2 regions of the Streptomyces sp. BR1 genome follow, and region 2 is predicted to be linked to the other one. Evidence: riboswitches for the same ligand, from Rfam matches in the RefSeq annotation. Region 2 holds a riboswitch; the other holds the start of a gene.
The links. Region 2 has a riboswitch for cobalamin ahead of ACT1U9_RS24470 (cobalamin biosynthesis protein). Riboswitches for the same ligand answer to the same signal wherever they lie in the genome.
Positions count from the first base shown of each region.

Region 1: another riboswitch for cobalamin. It lies ahead of ACT1U9_RS09740 (ribonucleoside-diphosphate reductase subunit alpha); the one in region 2 lies ahead of ACT1U9_RS24470 (cobalamin biosynthesis protein).

Region 1 is NZ_CM126252.1:2,318,631-2,326,411, forward strand. It holds gene ACT1U9_RS09720 (extracellular solute-binding protein) at 1-1,189, opposite strand, end outside; gene ACT1U9_RS09725 (GntR family transcriptional regulator) at 1,474-2,238, shown strand; gene ACT1U9_RS09730 (DUF3311 domain-containing protein) at 2,390-2,647, shown strand; gene mctP (monocarboxylate uptake permease MctP) at 2,644-4,275, shown strand; cobalamin riboswitch at 4,457-4,581, shown strand; gene ACT1U9_RS09740 (ribonucleoside-diphosphate reductase subunit alpha) at 4,709-7,084, shown strand; gene ACT1U9_RS09745 (ribonucleotide-diphosphate reductase subunit beta) at 7,084-7,781, shown strand, end outside.
Region 2 is NZ_CM126252.1:5,611,435-5,619,215, reverse strand. It holds gene ACT1U9_RS24490 (alpha/beta hydrolase) at 1-181, opposite strand, end outside; gene ACT1U9_RS24485 (class II aldolase/adducin family protein) at 276-935, opposite strand; gene ACT1U9_RS24480 (inorganic phosphate transporter) at 1,145-2,416, shown strand; gene ACT1U9_RS24475 (hypothetical protein) at 2,446-2,670, shown strand; cobalamin riboswitch at 2,774-2,971, shown strand; gene ACT1U9_RS24470 (cobalamin biosynthesis protein) at 3,028-3,957, shown strand; gene ACT1U9_RS24465 (cobyric acid synthase) at 3,954-5,462, shown strand; gene cobN (cobaltochelatase subunit CobN) at 5,459-7,781, shown strand, end outside.

The DNA.
Region 1 (7,781 bases), 3.3 Mb from region 2:
GGAGGACCTTGGCCTTCTCGACCTGGCCCCAGCCCGGCGCCATGGGCACGAACCAGCTGGACTCGGCCGCGGTGGCGGCGACCGCCGTCTTCGGGTCCGACTTCAGCGGGGCGAGCGCCGTCTTGTTGTTGGGCAGGTTCTGCTTGGCGACGAGGCCCTTCTGGCCCTCGGTGCCGGTGAACGCGTTGATCCACTCGGCGGCGAGGCCCTGCGCCTTGGACTTGACCGGGACGGCCAGGTCGGAGCCGCCGAGGAAGACCGGCATGGCCTTGCCGGACGGGCCGGGCATCACGAACGACTCGATCTTGTCGGCGAGCTTGCCGACCTTGTCGTTCTCCGGCAGGGCCGCGCTGCCGCCCTCCCAGGCGGAGGCGAAGATCAGGCTGGACTTGCCCTGGCCGTAGACGATCGGACGGTCGGACTCGTCCTTCGTCTTGTCGCCGTGCATGTACTTGTCGAGGATGTTCTTGTACTCCGTCAGGCCCTTGAGGGACTCCGGCGAGGACAGGTTCGCCTTGAACTTGCCGCCGTCCTCCTTGGCGATGGAGCCGCCGGCGTCGTACACGTACGACATGGCCGCGTACCAGTCGCGCGAAGGCTGGTACCAGGCGCTGAACTTGTCGCCCTCCTTCGCCTGGATCTTGTCCAGGTCGGCGGTGAGCTCGGTGTACGTCTTCGGCGTGGCGGTGACGCCCGCGCCGGCCGCGATGTCCTTGCGCCAGGTCGCCGTGCGGCCACCGGCGTAGTAGGGGACGCCGTAGGTCTTGCCGTCGTACGTCACGGAGGCCTTGAGGCCGTCCAGCCAGGCGGCGGAGTTGTCGAACTTCGACGGGTCGACCTCGGCGAAGGCGCCCTTGACCGAGTAGGCGAGCATCTCGGTGTTGCCCATCTCGACGACGTCGGGGGCCTTGTCGGTGGCGAGGACCGCGTCGAGCTTGGCGTTCTTGTCCGGCCAGCCGTAGTACTCGTGGCTGATCTTGAGACCGGGGTGCTTGGCGACGATCGCGTCGTCGGCGGCCTTGACCAGGTCCGGCCAGTTCTTCTGGGCGTCGACCGTGAGCCAGACCGTCAGCTGCTTGGCGTCGTTGCCGCCGCCGCTGGCGCCGTCCTTCTTGTCGTCCGAACCACACGCCGCGACGCCGACCAACATGCCCGCGACGCCGATCGCCGCGATGAGCTTGCGCTTCACGCCACCCTCCTCAGGGATGCTGCAACCCCCCGCCCACCGCGAAGACATACGACGTGTACTGCCTGTGGGGCTGGGACCTGGTCTTTAATGGTTTAGACCAGTACCGGGAGCTTGGCCTAGACCTTTAGGGGTGTCAAGGGTGTATAAGAAGGGCTGTCGCGTCCGTTATCGGACCGACACCTGAGAGGGAGGGGACGACCCGTGACCGGTCCGTGCCACCATGTGAGCCGCGACAGACGGAGGAGCCGGTGACGGCAGCAGCGCAGCACTCGGGAGGGCGGGCCATGGCCACCGATGGGAGCGGTACGGAGACTGAGGCGGGCGCCGGCGCCCGGACCGCTCGCGTGCCCAAGTACTACCGCCTCAAGCGGCATCTCCTGGAGATGACGGAGACCCTGCCGCCGGGCACCCCGGTGCCGCCGGAGCGCACGCTCGCGGCCGAGTTCGACACCTCCCGCACCACCGTGCGCCAGGCCCTCCAGGAGCTGGTCGTCGAGGGCCGCCTGGAGCGCATCCAGGGCAAGGGCACCTTCGTCGCCAAGCCCAAGGTCTCCCAGGCACTGCAACTCACCTCGTACACCGAGGACATGCGCGCCCAGGGCCTGGAGCCGACCTCCCAGCTGCTCGACATCGGCTATGTCACCGCCGACGACACGCTCGCGGGGCTGCTCGACATCACCACCGGCGGCCGCGTGCTGCGCATCGAGCGGCTGCGCCTGGCGAGTGGCGAGCCGATGGCGATCGAGACGACCCACCTCTCGGCCAAGCGCTTCCCGGCCCTGCGCCGCTCGCTGGTCAAGTACACCTCTCTCTACACCGCGCTCAACGAGGTGTACGGGGTGCGGCTCGCCGAGGCCGAGGAGACCATCGAGACGTCGCTCGCCACCCCGCGCGAGGCCGGGCTGCTCGGCACGGACGTGGGCCTGCCGATGCTGATGCTCTCGCGCCACTCCATCGACGGCGACGGCGAACCGGTCGAGTGGGTGCGCTCTGTGTACCGCGGCGACCGCTACAAGTTCGTCGCGCGCCTGAAGCGGCCGACCGACTGAGAGGTCGAAGCGGCGCAACGACCGACATGTCCGGCGGCTCGGCCCCGACCTCGCGTCCGGTATCCGGTACAGGGGTTCCCGGGGCGGGATTCCGTCCCCTAGATTGCCTGCGCATTGCACAGGTGAGCAGCGAGGGGACGGGAGCCACCATATGCCGCAGTCCACACAGGAGAGCAGACCGCTGATCACGCCCGTGCGCGTGGTCATCGCCTTCTGCCTGATCGCGCCCTTCGTGGCGATGCTCTGGGTCGGTTCGTACGCGAAGGCCGACCCGGCCTTCATCGGAATCCCGTTCTTCTACTGGTACCAGATGCTGTGGGTGCTGATCTCGACCGCGCTCACCATGCTCGCGTACAAGCTGTGGCAGCACGACCAGCGCACCACCCGCAAGGAAGGTGCGTCGAAGTGACTCTCGCAGCAGAAGGCGGCGTCAACGGCGTCGCGCTCGGCGTCTTCATCTTCTTCTTCCTGGCCGTCACGGTCATCGGCTTCATGGCCGCGCGCTGGCGCAAGGCCGAGAACGAGCAGAGCCTGGACGAATGGGGCCTGGGCGGGCGCTCGTTCGGCACCTGGGTCACCTGGTTCCTGCTCGGCGGCGACCTGTACACGGCCTATACGTTCGTGGCGGTCCCGGCGGCGGTGTACGCGGCGGGCGCGGCCGGGTTCTTCGCCGTGCCGTACACGATCCTCGTCTATCCGCTGATCTTCACGTTCCTGCCCCGGCTCTGGTCGGTCTCACACAAGCACGGCTATGTGACGACCTCGGACTTCGTGCGCGGCCGCTTCGGCTCCAAGGGCCTCTCGCTCGCGGTCGCCATCACCGGCATCCTCGCCACGATGCCGTACATCGCGCTCCAGCTGGTCGGCATCCAGGCGGTGCTCGACGTGATGGGCGTCGGCGGGTCCGGCAACTGGTTCCTCAAGGACCTGCCGCTGCTGATCGCGTTCGCGGTGCTCGCGGCGTACACGTACTCCTCGGGTCTGCGCGCGCCCGCGCTGATCGCGTTCGTGAAGGACGCCCTGATCTACATCGTCATCCTGGTGGCGATCATCTACATCCCGATCAAACTGGGCGGCTTCCACGACATCTTCGCCGCCGCCCGCCACAAGTTCGACACCCCGAACGCGGCAGGCAAGCCCACGGGCGCGCTGGTGCCCGGCGACAAGAGCCAGTGGACGTACGCCACGCTCGCGCTCGGCTCGGCGCTCGCGCTCTTCATGTACCCGCACTCGATCACGGCGACGCTCTCCTCGCGCAGCCGCAACGTCATCCGCCGCAACACCACGATCCTGCCGCTGTACTCGCTGATGCTGGGCCTGCTCGCGCTGCTCGGCTTCATGGCGATCGCGGCCGGGGTCAAGGTCAAGAACGGCCAGCTGGCGATCCCGCAGCTCTTCGAGGACATGTTCCCGGACTGGTTCGCGGGCGTGGCCTTCGCGGCGATCGGCATCGGCGCGCTGGTGCCCGCGGCGATCATGTCGATCGCGGCGGCGAACCTGTTCACCCGCAACATCTACAAGGACTTCATCAAACCGGACGCCTCGCCCGCGCAGGAGGCCAAGGTCTCCAAGCTGGTCTCGCTCGTGGTGAAGGTGGGTGCGCTGGTCTTCGTCCTCACGATGGACAAGACGGTCGCGATCAACTTCCAGTTGCTCGGCGGCATCTGGATCCTGCAGACGTTCCCTGCGCTGGTCGGCGGTCTGTTCACCCGCTGGTTCCACCGCTGGGCGCTGCTCGCGGGCTGGGCCGTCGGCATGGCGTACGGCACGCTCGCCGCGTACGGGGTCGCCTCCCCCACCCAGAAGCACTTCGGCGGCAGCTCCAAGGAGATCCCCGGCATCGGTGAGATCGGCTACATCGGCCTCACCGCGTTCGTCCTGAACGTCGCGGTGACGGTGGTCCTGACGGTCGCCCTGCGGGCCCTGAAGGCCCCCGACGGCGTCGACGAGACGTCCCCGGAGGACTACACGGCGGACGCGGGCGATCCGGGCGTACAGACCGAACTGCCGCCCGCGACGGCGGGCGCCGCGCACTGAACCACCACTGAACACGGCGCCACGCGCGCGTGGCCGACGACGGGCCGCCGGGAGATCCGGCGGCCCGTCGCTGTGTCCTGCGGGAATGCCCGCGCCGCTACGGGAGTTGGGTACTCGGACACCCTCCGAAGCCGCCACGACACAACATGTGGGGGTGGGCTCGAAGCCCGACACAAGATGTATGCTCGTCCTCGCTGTCGCCGCAGGGGAATCCGGTGGAAATCCGGAACTGTCCCGCAACGGTGTACTCGTACGCATTCGCGTACTTGGTTCAGTCCGAGGACCTGCCGACAGCGCGCCCTGGCCGTCCGGTCAAGGGTGCCCAGACGTCCGGGCCTCGCGGAGTGGGCTGGTGGACGCGGCATACCCCTGCGTGGGTGGTCGTGTGCCCGCACCCCTGCTTGGCCCCGTGCCGAGCGAGGAGTGCCCCCACGTGACCATCGCCCCAGCGGATCCCGCTTCAGCGATCGAAGAGCCGGCGGATGCCCCCGGGACCGCCCTGCTGCGGATCCTGACCGACTTCACCGCCGATCTGCCGGACACCGACCCCGGCCGTGTCGCCGCCGCCGCGCTGCGCGGCCGCAACGCGCGCTCGGACGAGGCGGAGCTGCGTGGGCTGGCCACCGAGGCGGCCGCCGGTCTCATCTCCGAGGACCCGGCGTACTCCCGGCTCGCCGCCCGGCTGCTGACGGTCACGATCGCCGAGGAGGCCGCGACCCAGGGCTCGGTGTCGTTCTCCGAGTCGGTCGAGGTCGGCCACCGCGAGGGCCTGATCGCGGACCGCACCGCCGACTTCGTACGGCTGCACCGCGCCCGCCTGGACGCGCTGGTCGAGGCGTCGCTGGCGGAAGGCGCCGACGACCGCTTCGGCTACTTCGGCCTGCGCACCCTCTACTCCCGCTACCTGCTGCGCCACCCCATCACCCGCAAGGTCATCGAGACCCCGCAGCACTTCATGCTCCGGGTGGCCTCGGGCCTGGCGGAGGACGACTCGGTGCGCGCACTGGACCAGGTCGCCGCGCTGTACGGCCTGATGAGCCGCCTGGACTACCTGCCGTCCTCCCCCACGCTCTTCAACTCCGGCACCCGCCACCCGCAGATGTCGAGCTGCTACCTGCTCGACTCGCCGCTCGACGAGCTGGACTCGATCTACGACCGCTACCACCAGGTGGCGCGCCTGTCGAAGCACGCGGGCGGCATCGGCCTGTCGTACTCCCGTATCCGCTCGCGCGGTTCGCTCATCCGGGGCACCAACGGCCACTCCAACGGCATCGTCCCGTTCCTGAAGACGCTGGACGCGTCGGTGGCGGCGGTCAACCAGGGCGGGCGGCGCAAGGGCGCGGCCGCGGTGTACCTGGAGACCTGGCACTCCGACATCGAGGAGTTCCTGGAGCTGCGCGACAACACCGGTGAGGACGCCCGGCGTACGCACAACCTGAACCTGGCGCACTGGATCCCGGACGAGTTCATGCGCCGCGTGGACACGGACGGCACCTGGTCGCTGTTCTCGCCGGCCGACGTGCCGGAGCTGGTCGACCTGTGGGGCGACGAGTTCGACGCCGCGTACCGCAAGGCGGAGGCCGCCGGTCTGGCGCAGAAGACCATCCCGGCCCGGGACCTGTACGGCCGGATGATGCGCACGCTCGCGCAGACCGGCAACGGCTGGATGACCTTCAAGGACGCCTCCAACCGCACCGCCAACCAGACGGCGGAGCCCGGTCACACCGTCCACTCCTCGAATCTCTGCACGGAGATCCTGGAGGTCACCGACGACGGCGAGACGGCGGTCTGCAACCTCGGCTCGGTCAACCTCGGCGCGTTCGTGCTGGCCTCCGGCGAGATCGACTGGGAGCGCCTGGACGAGACCGTCCGCACCGCCGTGACGTTCCTCGACCGCGTCGTCGACATCAACTTCTACCCGACCGAGCAGGCCGGCCGCTCCAACGCCAAGTGGCGTCCGGTGGGCCTGGGCGCGATGGGTCTGCAGGACGTCTTCTTCAAGCTGCGCCTGCCCTTCGACTCCCCCGAGGCGAAGGCCCTCTCCACCAGGCTCGCCGAGCGCATCATGCTCACCGCGTACGAGGCGTCCTGCGACCTCGCCGAGCGCTCCGGCCCACTCCCGGCCTGGGACAAGACCCGCACGGCCCGCGGCGTCCTGCACCCCGACCACTACGACGTCGAGCTGAACTGGCCCGAGCGCTGGGCGGCCCTGCGCGAGCGGATCGCCGCCGTGGGCATGCGCAACTCGCTGCTGCTCGCGATCGCCCCGACCGCGACCATCGCGTCCATCGCGGGCGTGTACGAGTGCATCGAGCCGCAGGTCTCCAACCTCTTCAAGCGCGAGACGCTGTCCGGTGAGTTCCTCCAGGTCAACGGCTACCTGGTCGAGGACCTGAAGAAGCTCGGCGTGTGGGACGCGCAGTCCCGCGAGGCGCTGCGCGACGCCAGCGGATCGGTCCAGGACTTCAGCTGGATCCCCGCGGACGTGCGCGCCCTGTACCGCACGGCCTGGGAGATCCCGCAGCGCGGCCTGATCGACATGGCGGCGGCCCGCACGCCGTTCCTGGACCAGTCGCAGTCGCTGAACCTGTTCCTGGAGACGCCCACCATCGGCAAGCTGTCGTCGATGTACGCGTACGCCTGGAAGCAGGGTCTGAAGACGACGTACTACCTGCGTTCGCGCCCGGCGACCCGGATCGCCCGCGCCGCCCAGGCCAGCGCCACCATCCCCGTCCAGCAGGCGGCCCCCGACGCCGACGCGATCGCCTGCTCCCTTGAGAACCCCGAGTCCTGCGAGGCCTGCCAGTAATGACCGCCGAGAACAAGAACCTGCTCGACCCGGGCTTCGAACTGACCCTGCGTCCGATGCGCTACCCGGACTTCTACGAGCGCTACCGGGACGCGATCAAGAACACCTGGACGGTGGAGGAGGTCGACCTCCACTCCGACGTCGCCGACCTCGCCAAGCTGTCGCCGGGTGAGCAGCACATGATCGGCCGCCTGGTCGCGTTCTTCGCGACGGGCGACTCGATCGTGGCGAACAACCTCGTGCTGACGCTGTACAAGCACATCAACTCCCCCGAGGCGCGGCTCTACTTGAGCCGTCAGCTCTTCGAGGAGGCCGTGCACGTCCAGTTCTATCTGACGCTGCTCGACACGTACCTGCCCGACCCGGAGGACCGCGCGGCCGCGTTCGACGCGGTGGAGAACATCCCCTCCATCCGCGAGAAGGCGCAGTTCTGCTTCAAGTGGATCAACGAGGTCGAGAAGCTGGAGCGCCTGGAGACGAAGGCCGACCGCCGCCGCTTCCTGCTCAACCTGATCTGCTTCGCGGCGTGCATCGAGGGCCTGTTCTTCTACGGCGCCTTCGCGTACGTGTACTGGTTCCGCTCGCGCGGTCTGCTGCACGGCCTCGCGACCGGCACCAACTGGGTGTTCCGCGACGAGACGATGCACATGAACTTCGCCTTCGAGGTCGTGGACACCGTCCGCAAGGAGGAGCCGGA
Region 2 (7,781 bases):
AGCGGGTCAGGGCGATCCGCCCGGGTGCCGTGGCGTGCACGGTGAGCTCGGGGTCGGTGGGCAGCGGGCGTGGCGGCGCCTTGAGGGCCGCGTCGCTCGCGTACCGTCCGGCGGCCACCGCGGCCGCGCCGACGCCGATGAGTGTGGTGACGGCCGCTGCCGTCGCTGTAGCCGGGCGCACCGTTCCAGTGTCGGCAGCCCCTGGCCGTACGGCCAGTGGGCGAGGGCCTACCGGGGCACGCCCGCGTCCCCGCCCATCCCGCGCGGCCCGCCCGTCACCGCTGCCCGTACCCCCGGAACTGCTCGGCGGCCCGCTCCAGGTCGGCGTCGGAGAGCAGGGACGGGGTGCGGCCGGGCACGGAGGACGCGGCGAGCCACAGCCGGCACATCCACTCCAGCTGCGCGGTCCGGTCGTACGCCTGGGAAAGGGTCGTTCCGTACGTCATGGTTCCGTGGTTCTGGAGGAGGCATCCGGTGCGGCCCTCCAGTGCGCCCAGCATGTTCTCGGCCAGTTCCTCGGTCCCGTACAGCGCGTAGGGCGCGACCCGGACCGGGCCGCCGAGCGTGGCGGTCATGTAGTGGACCGGCGGGAGCTCGGTGACCAGGGTGGAGACGGCGGTGGCGTGCACGGCGTGGGTGTGCACGACGGCCCGGGCGTCGGTGGCGCGGTAGACGGCGAGGTGCATGGGGAGCTCGCTGGTCGGCCTCAGCGTGCCGATGACCTGGCGGCCCGAGAGGTCGACGGCGACGGTGTCGTCCGGGCCGAGCCGGTCGTAAGGGACCCCGGTGGGGGTGACGAGGACCAGGTCCCCGACCCGTACGGAGACATTGCCCGAGGTGCCGACGACCAGCCCTTCCGCGGCGGTCCGCCGCGCGGTGGCGGTCAGTTCGGCCCAGGCGGCGGCGGTCGGTTCGTGGTGGTCCGGCTCTCCCATGAACGCGATCCTCGCAGCTCCCGGAGGGCGCGCCGGGGAGTGAGCAGAATCTCTTCTATGGGCCGTTTCGCCTGTTCACCGGGTTTGTCAGGGCCTGCCCCCAGCAAAAACCGGTCAGAGACACCACTAAGCCCGCCCCAGTTCACCTTCCGTTCATCCAGGTTACTTACGTTCGTCCAGCCACTGACGTCGAACGATTGCCTGGGTAAATGGAACACATCACGCTGCTGCTCGCCATTGTGGTCGTGACAGCTCTAGTGTTCGATTTCACGAACGGTTTCCATGACACCGCCAACGCGATGGCCACGACCATCTCGACCGGCGCCCTGAAGCCCAAAGCCGCCGTGGCCATGTCCGCGGCGCTCAACCTGGTCGGCGCGTTCCTGTCGGTGGAGGTCGCCAAGACGATCTCCGGCGGGATCATCAACGAAAAGGGCATCAGAACCGAGGTGATCTTCGCGGCGCTCGTCGGCGCCATCCTCTGGAACCTGGTGACCTGGCTGCTCGGCCTGCCGTCCAGCTCCTCGCACGCCCTGTTCGGCGGTCTGATCGGCGCGGCCGTGATGTCGGCCGGCTGGTCCTCGGTCAACGGCTCCACCGTCGTCACCAAGGTGCTGCTCCCGGCCGTCGCCGCCCCGATCGTCGCGGGCTTCGCCTCGATGCTGGCGACGCGCCTGACGTACCGGATCAACCGGAACACCGACGAGAAGGCCACCGCCAAGGGCTACCGGGCGGGCCAGATCGCCTCCGCCGGTCTCGTCTCGCTCGCCCACGGCACCAACGACGCGCAGAAGACCATGGGCATCATCACGCTCGCCCTGGTCACCGGCGGTGTGCTGCACCCGGGCGCCAACCCCCCGATGTGGGTCATCGTCTCGGCCGGCATGGCCATCGCCATGGGCACCTACCTCGGCGGCTGGCGCATCATCCGCACCATGGGCAAGGGCCTGACCGAGCTCGCGCCGCCGCAGGGCTTCGCCGCCCAGTCCGGTGCCGCCACCGTCATCCTGGCCTCCTCGCACCTCGGCTTCTCGCTCTCCACCACCCAGGTCTGCTCCGGCTCCGTCATGGGCGCCGGCCTCGGCCGCAAGGGCGGTGTGGTCCGCTGGTCCACCGCGACCCGGATGTTCGTCGCGTGGGGCCTGACCCTGCCGGCCGCGGGTCTGGTCGGCGCCGGCGCCGAATTCCTGACCGGCCAGGGCACCTGGGGCATTGTCCTGGTGGCGATCCTGCTGGTCGCGGGCTCCGGCTTCATCTGGAAGCTGTCGCGCCGCGAGCCGGTCTCCCACACCGACGTCACCAACGCCCCGGCCGACGCCGTGACCGAGACCCCGGCCGAGCCCGCGGGTGTCGTCACCACCGCGATCGCCGCGGTCACCCCGCCCCCGACCGTCGCCGCCGTGGCCGCCGATCTGACGGCCACCATCCCGGCCCCGGCCCCGGTGGCCCCCGCCGACCCGGCCCGCCCGGCCGCCGTCTGACCCGGCCGCGCACCCTCTAAGGAATCGTCATGCACATCGACTGGGCAGCTCTCGGCACCGTCTTCGGTGTCAGCCTCATCGTCACCGTCGGCCTGGTGGGCCTGTTCACCGTCGGGATCGTCGGCCTCAGCAAGCAGCAGTCGGCCGCGTCCGGCAAGGGCAACGTCGCCCTGGCCCGCACCACCGCGTACGCCTGCTTCGCGCTCTGCGCGGCGGCCGTCGCGTACGGCATCAACCTGATCGTCGCCAAGTAACAGCGACTGTCCACGCGTCTCCAGAACCGCCCTCCGGTCTCCCCGGAGGGCGGTTCTCTGTGTGCCTCGGCACACTCTCCCGTCGCAGGTCAGCAGCGAGTTGACGGGCGTTCGCGGGCGTGGTGGACTGCCCGAGCCATTTACGGCGGCAGAAGAGGAAGCCGGTGCGAATCCGGCGCGGTCCCGCCACTGTCATCGGGGAATGAACCCCTGTGAGCCAGGAACTCTCACCGCCGGTCGACGTCGTACCAGGGCGCGGACACCCTGAGTGAGGACATACCGCCATGCGCGCCTGCCTGTTGCCGGCACCCCCCAGAAGTACCGGAGCTCTCCGCGGCGTTGCGGCGGGCTGATCCGATGCGTGCCGATCGCACCTTCGCGTACGGCGCCACCGCCGGGCTCCTCGGCGACCTGCTCCTCGGCGATCCCCGCCGGGGGCATCCGGTCGCCGCGTTCGGCCGCGCCGCGGCCGCCGTCGAGCGCGCGCTGTGGCGCGACCACCGGGGCTGGGGCGCACTGCACACCGCCGTGTGCGCCGGAGGCGCCGCGAGCGCCGCGCTGCTCGCCACGCGCGCGCTGCGCGACCGCCCCGCCGCGTCCGTCGCCCTGACCGCCGCCGCCACCTGGGCCGTCGTCGGCGGCACTTCGCTGGGCCGCGAGGCCCGCGCGATCGGCGCCGCCCTTGAGGCCGGGGACGTCGAGGCCGCCCGCGCGCGGCTGCCGCATCTGTGCGGGCGCGACCCGCAGTCCCTGGACGCGCCCGGCATCGCGCGCGCGGTCGTCGAGTCCGTCGCCGAGAACACCTCCGACGCCGTGGTGGGCGCGCTGGTGTGGGGCGCGCTCGCGGGCGTGCCCGGCCTGGTCGCGTTCCGGGCCGTCAACACCCTGGACGCGATGGTCGGTCACCGTTCGCCGCGCCATCTGCGGTACGGGTGGGCCTCGGCACGCCTGGACGACGTGGCGGGCTGGCCGGGCGCCCGGCTCACCGCCGCGCTCGCCGTGGCCGCCGGGGGCGCGCCGGGAGCCGCCGCGCGCGCGTGGCGGTCCGACGCGGCCAAGCATCCGAGCCCCAACGCCGGCCCCGTCGAGGCGTCGTTCGCGGGCGCGTTGGGCGTACGTCTTGGCGGCACCCTCTCGTACGGCGGCCGGGTCGAGCACCGTCCTGTGCTCAACAACGGCGGGCGCGCGGTGGAAGTTCCCGACATCGAGCGGGCGGTGCGGCTGTCGCGGCGGGTGGGCTGGCTGGCGCTCGGCGTGGCGATCGCGGTGAGGAAGGTACGGACATGAGTGGCGGACTGCTGGTCGCGGGCACCACCTCCGACGCCGGGAAGAGCGTCGTCACCGCCGGGATCTGCCGGTGGCTGGTGCGCCGGGGCGTCAAGGTCGCGCCCTTCAAGGGACAGAACATGTCCCTCAACTCCTTCGTCACCCGCGAGGGCGCCGAGATCGGGCGCGCCCAGGCCATGCAGGCCCAGGCCGCGCGCGTGGAGCCGTCGGCGCTGATGAACCCCGTGCTGCTCAAGCCGGGGAGCGACCGGTCGAGCCAGGTCGTACTGATGGGCAAGCCGGTCGGCGAACTGAGCGCCCGCGGCTACCACGGCGGGCGCCAGGAAGCGCTTCTCGGGACCGTCGTGGACTGTCTGGAGCGGCTGCGGGGCACATATGACGCCGTGATCTGCGAGGGGGCGGGCAGTCCGGCCGAGATCAACCTGCGGCGCACCGACATCGTCAACATGGGCATCGCGCGCGCCGCGAAGCTCCCGGTGGTCGTGGTCGGCGACATCGACCGGGGCGGGGTCTTCGCCTCGTTCTTCGGTACGACCGCGCTCCTTTCGCCGGAGGACCAGGCGCTGGTCGCCGGGTACATCGTCAACAAGTTCCGCGGCGACGTCTCGCTCCTTCAGCCCGGCATCGACATGCTGCGCGGCCTCACCGGACGTCATACGTACGGGATCCTGCCGTACGCGCACGGGCTCGGCATCGACGAGGAGGACGGCCTGCGAGTGTCGCTGCGCGGCGCCGTGCGCGAGTCCGTGGTGGCGCCGCCGATCGGCGAGGACGTGCTGCGGGTCGCGGTCTGCGCGATCCCGCTGATGTCCAACTTCACCGACGTCGACGCGCTCGCCGCCGAACCCGGCGTGGTCGTACGGTTCGTGGACCGGCCCGAGGAACTGGCCGACGCGGATCTGGTCGTCGTGCCGGGAACCCGGGGCACGGTCCGGGCGTTGGAATGGCTGAGGGAACGGGGGCTGGCGCGGGAGCTGGCGCGCAGGGCGGCCGAGGGGCGTCCGGTGCTGGGGATCTGCGGCGGGTTCCAGGTGCTCGGTGAGCACATCGATGACGAGGTCGAGTCACGGGCGGGTTCCGTGACGGGTCTCGGACTGCTGCCCGTGCGGGTGCGGTTCGCGGCCCGGAAGACACTTGCACGGCCGACCGGCGAGGCGCTGGGCGAGCGCGTGGAGGGATACGAGATCCACCACGGCGTCGCCGAAGTGCTGGGCGGGGAAGCCTTCTTGGACGGATGCCGGGTCGGTGCGGTCTGGGGGACGCACTGGCACGGGTCACTTGAGAGCGACGGATTCAGACGACGGTTCCTGGAGCAGGTCGCGAGCGCCGCGGGTCGGCGTTTCGTGCCCGCCCCGGACACCTCGTTCGGCGCGCTGCGCGAAGAGCAGCTGGACCGCCTCGGCGACCTCATCGAAGAACACGCGGACACGGACGCGCTCATGCGGCTCATCGAGCAGGGCGCGCCCGCAGGACTTCCCTTCATCGCACCTGGAGCACCCGCATGAGCACTGTGCTGTTGTTGTCGACCGCCGACACGGATCTCCTGGCGGCCCGGGCCTCCGGGGCGCCCTACCGGATCGGCAACCCCACCCGTATCGACGTGGCCGAGGAGCTGCCCGCGCTCATCGAGGGCGCGTCGGTGGCCGTCGTGCGCCTCCTCGGCGGCAAGCGCGCCTGGGAGGACGGGCTCGCGGCGCTCAAGGCGTCCGGGATCCCGACCGTGCTGCTCGGCGGCGAGTCCGTGCCGGACGCGGAGCTGATGGCCGAGTCGTCGGTCCCGGCCGGCGTGGTCGCGGAGGCCCTGCGCTATCTGGTCGAGGGCGGCCCCGGCAACCTCGTGGAGCTCGCCCGGTTCCTCTCCGACACCGTGCTGCTGACGGGTGTCGGCTTCGCCGAGCCGCAGAAGATGCCGGAGTGGGGCGTGCACGGCACGCGCGCGTACGTGGAGGGGCGCCCCACCGTGGGCGTGCTCTTCTACCGCGCCCATGAGCTCTCCGGGAACACCTCCTTCGTCGATGTGCTCTGCGACCGCATCGAGGCCCAGGGCGCCAACGCCCTGGCGGTGTACGTGAGTTCACTGCGCGGCGCCGAAGCCGCGCTCTACGAGGAGCTCGGCAAGGCGGACGCGCTGATCGCCACCGTCCTCGCGGCGGGCGGCACCACCGCGTCCCAGGCGAGCGCGGGCGGCGACGAGGAGGCGTGGGACATCGGCGCCCTCGCCGACCTCGATGTCCCCGTGCTGCAAGGGCTCTGCCTCACCTCGTCCAAGGCCGCCTGGGCGGCTTCGGACGCCGCCGTCTCCCCCATGGACGCGGCGATGCAGGTCGCCATCCCCGAGTTCGACGGACGCCTGATCACGGTCCCCTTCTCCTTCAAGGAGCAGGGCCCGGACGACGTCCCGGTCTACGTCGCCGACCCCGAGCGGGCCGCGCGCGTCGCCGGAATCGCCGTACGGCACGCCAAGTTGAAGCACAAGCCGAACGCCGAGAAGAAGCTGGCGCTCGTCTTCACCGCCTACCCGACCAAGCACTCGCGCGTCGGCAACGCGGTGGGCCTGGACACCCCCGCCTCCGCCGTCCGCGTCCTGGACGCGCTGCGGGACGCCGGATACGTGGTCGAGGGCCACCCGGACAACGGCGACGAGCTGATCCACCGGCTCATCAACGCCGGTGGCCACGACGTGGAGTGGCTGACCGAGGAGCAGCTGGCCGCCGCCCCCGCGCGCGTACCGCTCGCCGACTACCGGGCCTGGTTCGAGAAGCTGGAGCCCGAGCTGCGCGACAGCATGCTGGAGCACTGGGGCGAGCCGCCGGGCCAGCTCTATGTGGACGGCGACGAGATCGTGCTGGCCTCCCTCCAGTTCGGCAACGTCGTCGTGATGATCCAGCCGCCGCGCGGCTTCGGCGAGAACCCGATCGCGATCTACCACGACCCGGACATGCCCCCGTCGCACCACTACATGGCGGCCTACCGCTGGCTGGAGACTGCGACATCGGAGGGGGGCTTCGGCGCCGACGCGATCGTCCACATGGGCAAACACGGCACGATGGAGTGGCTGCCGGGCAAGGGCCTCGGCCTGTCGTCGGGCTGCGGCCCGGACGCGGTCCTGGGCGACCTGCCGCTCGTGTACCCGTTCATCGTCAACGACCCGGGCGAGGGCACCCAGGCCAAGCGGCGCGGCCACGCCACCGTCGTGGACCACCTGGTGCCGCCGATGGCCCGCGCCGACACATATGGCGACCTCGCCAAGCTGGAGCAACTGCTCGACGAGTACGCGCTGGTCAGCGACCTCGACCCAACGAAGGCCCCGGCCGTGCGGGCCCAGATCTGGACGCTGGTGAAGGCCGCCGAGCTCCACCACGACCTGCACGTCGACGAGCAGCCGGACGACGGCGACTTCGACGAGTTCGTCATGCACATCGACGGCTACCTCTGCGAGATCAAGGACGTCCAGATCCGCGACGGTCTGCACATCCTGGGCGGCGGCCCGGAGGCCGAGCCCCGGGTCAACCTGGTGCTCGCGGTGCTGCGCGCCTCGCAGGTGTGGGGCGGCCAGGCCAACGCGCTGCCCGGTCTGCGCGCCTCGCTGGCCGAGCACTTCGGCCTGGTGGAGAAGGAGCTCCTGGCCGAGCCGGGGACGCCGGTGAAGGTGCCGGTCGAGCTCACCGAGCTGGTCGATGGTCCGGCCCGTACGGCGGCGGACGCGATCGACCTCCTGGAGCAGCTCTGCCGCCGCCTGGCGGAGGGCATGGAGGAGCGCGACTGGTCCGTGCCGACGTGCGGCCCGCTGGTGGACGACGTCCTGGGCACGCAACTCCCGGACG